Linked DNA regions of Pseudorhizobium banfieldiae. Each later gene encodes a partner of the first gene's protein in a complex. Links are inferred from orthologs where the notes say so. Each region holds a gene or a part of one and is shown on either strand. Other genes may lie near its edges. The genes, in order: dnaG and NT26_RS05350.

Evidence for each region.
Region 2: the proteins of dnaG (region 1) and NT26_RS05350 are in contact, whole or in part, in a crystal structure (PDB 2R6A), measured with the Geobacillus stearothermophilus proteins. The link is inferred for Pseudorhizobium banfieldiae from one-to-one orthologs. Residues at the interface, in WP_049624496.1 of Geobacillus stearothermophilus: Lys456, Leu457, Leu458, Pro459, Ala460, Asn463, Ala464, Leu467, Leu535, Leu536, Ile537, Ala538, Gln544, Glu545, Asp548, Tyr549, His552; in WP_033016901.1 of Geobacillus stearothermophilus: Ser13, Glu15, Ala16, Gln18, Glu91, Leu92, Asp94, Ala95, Val96, Pro97, Thr98, Ala99, Ala100, Asn101, Tyr104, Tyr105, Ile108.

Annotation. Positions count from the first base shown.
Region 1 is NZ_FO082820.1:2,228,160-2,231,060, forward strand. It holds dnaG (DNA primase), read right to left. Parts: upstream 2,500-2,901; coding sequence 502-2,499; downstream 1-501. Other genes in the region: rpoD (RNA polymerase sigma factor RpoD), read right to left, coding at 1-75; NT26_RS10910 (GatB/YqeY domain-containing protein), read right to left, coding at 2,653-2,901. UniProt on the Escherichia coli protein: RNA polymerase that catalyzes the synthesis of short RNA molecules used as primers for DNA polymerase during DNA replication.
Region 2 is NZ_FO082820.1:1,111,090-1,114,426, forward strand. Bases 282-3,105 are described here. They hold NT26_RS05350 (replicative DNA helicase), read right to left. Parts: upstream 2,533-3,105; coding sequence 1,030-2,532; downstream 282-1,029. Other genes in these bases: NT26_RS05340 (AzlC family ABC transporter permease), read left to right, coding at 282-711; NT26_RS05345 (AzlD family protein), read left to right, coding at 708-1,010; NT26_RS05355 (TRAP transporter permease), read right to left, coding at 2,748-3,105. Also shown: more of NT26_RS05340, read left to right, coding at 4-281; more of NT26_RS05355, read right to left, coding at 3,106-3,337. UniProt on the Escherichia coli protein: The main replicative DNA helicase, it participates in initiation and elongation during chromosome replication. Travels ahead of the DNA replisome, separating dsDNA into templates for DNA synthesis.

The DNA.
Region 1 (2,901 bases):
ATCGAGAAGCGGTCCATCCTGCGTACCTTCGCGCTCGGTTTCCGCTTCTTCGTTCTCTTTGACTTTGGTTGCCATGAATTTTCGCTTTCCCTGAACGCCACCTCGCCGCGGTGGCCGCCGGCTGGGATCAAGTCCTCAGCCGCGAATCACTGTTCAACACGTACGGAATGACCTTTAATTCCGGATTACCACCGAGGCGGACGTCAACTACCGAGACCGCTGGTCCACGCATCGCCGCTCGTGGCCCGGTGTGCTTGACCCACTCCACCTTTTCTGCCTGCTGTGGTGATTCCCACAAATTAACGCTCCGTCAAGCTTTTCTGAGGCGATCAGCCTAGGAAAAGTGGAAAAACCGTCTGTCTCTTGGGCTTCGAGGTCTACGCGCACACGTTTCGCCCGATATGTAGTCAGTGGTCGCAGAATGACAAGGGCATCCACCGCCCTCTAGCCCTTAACGACCGCTACTACACCCACAGGCTTTCCTCGAACTCCTGATTCGCTTCAGCCATGACTGACGGCGGGGCCTTTCACCCGCCCCGACATGACGCCGAACCCATCGATAATCGCCTCCTGGTTCTCAAGCCGTGCAATCTCCAGCTGGACCTCCGAAAGAGCCCTGATCAGCGCCGACCCTCGCTCGACCTCATCCGAACCGGCTTCCGCAAGTTCCCGCTCCAGTTCGATCTTCTGCCACCGCAGCTCCTTGTTGCGGGAATGCAGGGCAAAGGCCTGGCGGTAGGCCTGCACGACATCATGCAGGTCAGCCTCCTCGGTCGCCGTCCACAGGCGTGCATTGCGGATCTGCTGGTTCATCACCTTCAAAAGCGCTTCGAAGCCGTTCTCCTCCAACTGCTCCCTTAGGTTCTCACGCTCCAGCCGCGCCCCGGCCTTCGCCACCACCGTCAGGAGGCAGGACCAGAAGCGTTGCAGGTCGCGGTTCTCGAACTCGATGCCGGCGATTTCATCGTAGTCCTGCAGGAGGAGTTCCGGATGGTTGACAACGGTCAGCGCCAGCACGCTCTCGCGCAATGCCGGCAGGTCGCGGTGACCGCGGACGAGACCGGATCGCGCCAACCGGTCTGACACGGCGACACCGCGTCCCGCGGCCCTTGGGCCTTGCGGCGCCTGTCCGCGATCCTGACCCTGCCTGCCACCCCTCGACTGGAGATTCTGGCGCCGGTCGCCTCCCCGTCCCGCCGACTGGAAAAAGGCATTCAACCGCTCGCGGACGTCCTGCTGGTAATGGCGACGGACATTCTCGTCGGCGATCACCGACACGACCTGCTTCAACCGCGCCTCAAGCTCGGCGCGCTTTTCCGGCGTGTCGAAACTGGCACCTGCCGTTTCACGCATCCAGATCATTTCGGCCAGCGGCCGAGCCTCCGCGAGCACCCGATCGAAAGGTGCCCGCCCCTCATGGCGGACGAGATCGTCGGGATCCTTGCCTTCCGGCAGGAGTGCGAAGCGGACGGAGCGGCCAGGCTTGAGGAATGGCAGCGCAAGATCGGCTGCGCGATTGGCTGCCCGCATGCCGGCGCCGTCGCCGTCGAAGCACAGCACCGGCTCCGGCGACATCCGCCACAGCAGGTCGAGCTGGTTCTCGGTCAAGGCCGTGCCGAGAGGCGCCACCGCGTTTTCCACGCCCGCCTGGTGGAGCGCGATGACGTCCATATAGCCTTCCACGGCAATGATCGTCGTGCTGTCGCGCTCCCCGGCCCGTCCCTGTGCGGCGCGCCGGGCCCGGGCGAAATTGTAGAGCACCTGCCCCTTGTGGAAGAGCTCCGTCTCGTTGGAGTTGAGATATTTCGCCGGCGCATCGGGCGCCATGGCGCGGCCTCCGAAGGCGATCACCTTCTCCCGCGCCGACAGGATCGGGAACATGATGCGGTCGCGGAACCGGTCGTAGGAGACTGCAATCCCCTCCCCGTGCACGACGAGCCCGCAAGCCTCGATCTGCTCCTTCGACACACCCTTGCCGGCGAGGTGCTCCTTGAGCGCGTTCCGGCTCTCGGGAGCGTAGCCCAGACGAAACGTCTCGATCGTCCTGCCGGTCAGCCCGCGGTCGCGCAGATAGGCGCGCGCCTTGGCGCCGGCCGCAGTCTGCAACTGGTCCTGGAAGAAGCGCGTCGCCATCTCCATGACGTCGAGGAGCGACATACGCTCCTTTTCCCGCCGCTCTGCCTGCGGATCGGGCTGAGGCAGGGCGATACCCGCCATGTCGGCAATCTGCTGGACGGCCTCCGGAAAGCTCATCCCCTCCAGCTCGGTCAGGAAGCGGAAATGATCGCCGGAAACGCCGCAGCCGAAGCAATGGTAGCGGCCCTTGCGATCCTCGCAGTGGAAGCTCGGGCTTTTTTCACCGTGGAAGGGGCAGCACGCCCAGTAGTCGCCGCGCGAGATATTGGTCTTCTTACGATCCCACGTCACGCGACGCCCGACGACCGCCGATATCGGCACCCGGTCGCGGATTTCGTCAAGAAAACTATTAGAGAAGCGCATCGTTACCTCAAGGCAGACTGTTCCTATAGTGCCTGCGGCTTCATCTATCCATCGTCTAAGGAAACATACACGCTATCCACAGTCCCGGCGCACGGAAACAGAAAGGGCGGAGCCTTCGAGACCCCGCCCCTCCGACCGCTATCGGCGGCCGTGTTACTTCAGCATGTCCTTGACCATGCCGGACGCCTTGGCGAAGTCCATCTGGCCGGGGTACTTCTCCTTCAGCGCGTTCATGCACTTGCCCATGTCCCGCAGGCCCTGGGCACCTGTCTCGCTGATGACGGACTGGCAGAGCTGACGGACTTTCTCCTCCGGCAGTTGCTCCGGCATGAAGCTCTTGATGACGCCGATTTCCTCGCGCTCCTGCGTCGCAAGCTCGGCGCGGCCAGCTTCCTCGTAGAT
Region 2 (3,337 bases), 1.1 Mb from region 1 along the record:
GAAATGGAAACCGTCACGGGCAGGCGGGCAGAGTTCTTTGCCGGGGCGCGCGCCATCCTTCCCCTCCTGGTCGCCGTTGTCCCGGTCGGTGCCGTGTTCGGCGCGGCGGCGGTAACCAAGGGATTGACCGTCGCCGAGGCGGTCCTGATGAGCGCCATGGTCTTCGCCGGTGGGTCGCAGTTCGTCGCCATGGACATCTGGACCCATCCAGCGAGCTGGACCGGAATCAGTTCTGCAGCCCTCCTGGTCAATCTCCGTCACGTGCTGATGGGGGCGTCCCTCGCAGGCAAGATGCGGCGGTTCACCCGTCTCCAGACCGCAGCGGCAATGCCCTTTCTTGCGGACGAGCTCTGGGCGATCTCGGAGATGCGGGCCACAACGTCGGAAGGCCTGACGCCGGCGTGGTACGCGGGGATCGTCGCGCCCTTTTACGCGGCCTGGATCGTCTCGACGCTCGCAGGCGCCGTTCTTGGCAGCGTTGTGGGGGATCCCGCCGTCGTGGGTCTGGATTTCGCGTTTCCTGCCGTCTTTCTCGTTCTCATTCTTGGATTCTGGAAGGGCCCCAGCACCGCTGCCGTCATCATAGCAAGCGCCATAGCGGCACTTCTCACAAGACAAGCGACCGAAGGTGTCTGGTACATCCTGGCCGGCGCCACAGCCGGACTTCTCTGCGCGGCATTTGCCGGTGCCAAGGAGAGGGTCCCTGAATGACCATCGCGGCCCCCACCTTCGCGGTCATCGTCGCAATGGCTGTTGCGACACTCCTGACGAGGTACGGCGGCCTCGTTCTTGTCCGGTTCGTAACGCCGCAGGGCAGGGCGAAGCGGATGCTGGAGGCGATCCCGCCAGCTGTGCTGACCGCGGTGGTCGTCCCGACCGCTCTCGCGACCGGCATTGCCGAAACAGCCGGTTGCGCCGTGACCATTCTGGCGGCACTTCGCCTGTCGCTGCTGCCGAGCGTCCTGATCGGGATGGCCGGCGTGGCGGTCTTGCGTGCGGCGGGGCTCTGATCCCGCCGCAAGCAAGACGTCAGTGCTCTTCGTACTGGGTGAAGCTCGGGTCGGCGAGATCCGCGAAGCGCGTATATTCCGACTGGAAGGCGAGCTTGACGGTGCCGGTGGGACCATGGCGCTGCTTGGCGATGATCACGTCAGCCGTGCCCTTCACCTTGTCCATATGCGCTTCCCATTCCGGATATTTGGGATCGTGCGGATCCCGCGGCTCCATGTTCTTGACGTAGTATTCCTCGCGGAACACGAAGAGCACCACGTCGGCGTCCTGCTCGATCGAGCCCGATTCGCGAAGGTCCGAGAGCTGCGGGCGCTTGTCCTCGCGGCTTTCCACCTGACGAGACAGCTGCGAGAGCGCGATGATCGGCACGTTCAATTCCTTGCCGAGTGCCTTGAGGCCCGTGGTGATCTGGGTGATCTCCTGCACGCGGTTGTCGCCGCCCTTGCCGGAGCCGGTCATGAGCTGGATATAGTCGACCACCAGGCAGTCGAGGCCGCGCTGCCGCTTCAGGCGACGCGCACGAGCGGAAAGCTGGGCGATCGAGATACCACCCGTCTGGTCGATGAAGAGGGGGACCTTTTGCATCATCTGGCTGCAGGCAACGAGCTTCTCGAAGTCAGCTTCGGTGATGTCGCCGCGGCGGATCTTGGAGGAGGAGACTTCCGTCTGCTCCGAGATGATACGGGTCGCCAGCTGTTCGGCGGACATTTCGAGCGAATAGAAGCCGACGACGCCGCCATTCCTCGCCTTGAAGCTGCCGTCGGCCTGCACCTCCGGCTCGTAGGCGGCGGCGATGTTGTAGGCGATATTGGTGGCTAGCGAGGTCTTGCCCATGCCCGGACGTCCGGCAAGCACGATCAAGTCGGACCGCTGCAGGCCGCCCATCTTCCCGTCCAGCGACATGATGCCGGTCGAGATACCCGAAAGATGCCCGTCGCGTTCGAAGGCGGCGCCTGCCATGTCGATCGCCTGGGCGACGGCGTCGTTGAAGGACTGGAAACCGCCGTCGTAGCGGCCCGTTTCGGCCAATTCGAACAGCCGCCGCTCCGTATCCTCGATCTGTGTCTGCGGCGGCATGTCGAGCGGCGCGTCATAGGCGATGTTGACCATGTCCTCGCCGATGGTGATCAGCGCGCGGCGAAGCGCCAGATCGTAGATCGCGCGGCCATAATCCTCGGCGTTGATGATCGATACGGCCTCGGCCGCCAGACGGGCGAGGTACTGAGCCACCGTCAGGTCGCCGACCCGCTCGTCGGCCGGCAGGAAGGTCTTGATGGTGACGGGGTTCGCCGTCTTGCCCATGCGGATGATGTCGCCGGCAACCTCGAAGATCTTCCGGTGCAGCGGCTCATAGAGATGCACCGGCTTCAGGAAGTCGGACACCCGGTAATAGGCATCGTTGTTGACGAGGATGGCGCCAAGCAGCGCCTGCTCCGCCTCGATATTGTTGGGAGCTTCCCGGTAGTGGGGCTCGGCGTCCTTGTTGCTGAGCGCCGTCAGCTTGCGTGCTGCGTCCTGCATGGCATCCATTCAATGTCTTCGGGTTCGGCGCGATCATACAGAAGATTGCGGCGGAGCAAGGGGCGGCCGGCGAACTAATCAACGCCATAGCCGATCTCCACAGCCTGCGTCCGCCTGTGGAAAAATAACGCGCCGAACCTAACAAGATGATTTGACCGTGGCAGATCGGTCGACGTCTACCACGCGCTACAGATGATACGTCGCTGGTTGATCTGCTACAAGGCGACTGCTCCGGTTCGATAACCGGAGATTTGCCGGAGCAGCACCGGCATGATCAGCGCCACCCCAATGAGCGAAGACGTCAGTTCCGGCGCGACGAGGAGGATGGCGGCAACGATCAGCAGCACGTTCTCCCAGGCCTTTGTTCGGACCAGCATGAAGCCGGAGAGGGCGGCGCCGAGGCAGGTTATGCCGAGCGTGCAGCCGATGAAGGCCACCAGGAAATTGCCCCAGGTGAAGTCCGCGGTCACCAGCAGCAGCGAGGGCGAAAAGACGAACACGAACGGCACAAGGACCTTGCCGAGACCGAGGCGGAAGGCCGTGTTGCCCGTTCTGAAGGGATCGGCACCGGCCATGCCGGCCGCCGCATAGGCCGCCAGTGCGACCGGCGGGGTAATGTCGGCCAGCACTCCGTAATAGAAGACGAAGAAATGCGCGACGATAGGCTCGACGCCCAGCATCCCGAGGGTCGGGGCCGCGATGGTCGCCATGATGATGTAATTCGCCGTCGTCGGAATTCCGCAGCCCATCAGGATGCAGACGATCCCCGTCATGATCAGGGTGAACAGCAACGTCAGCGCCTGCG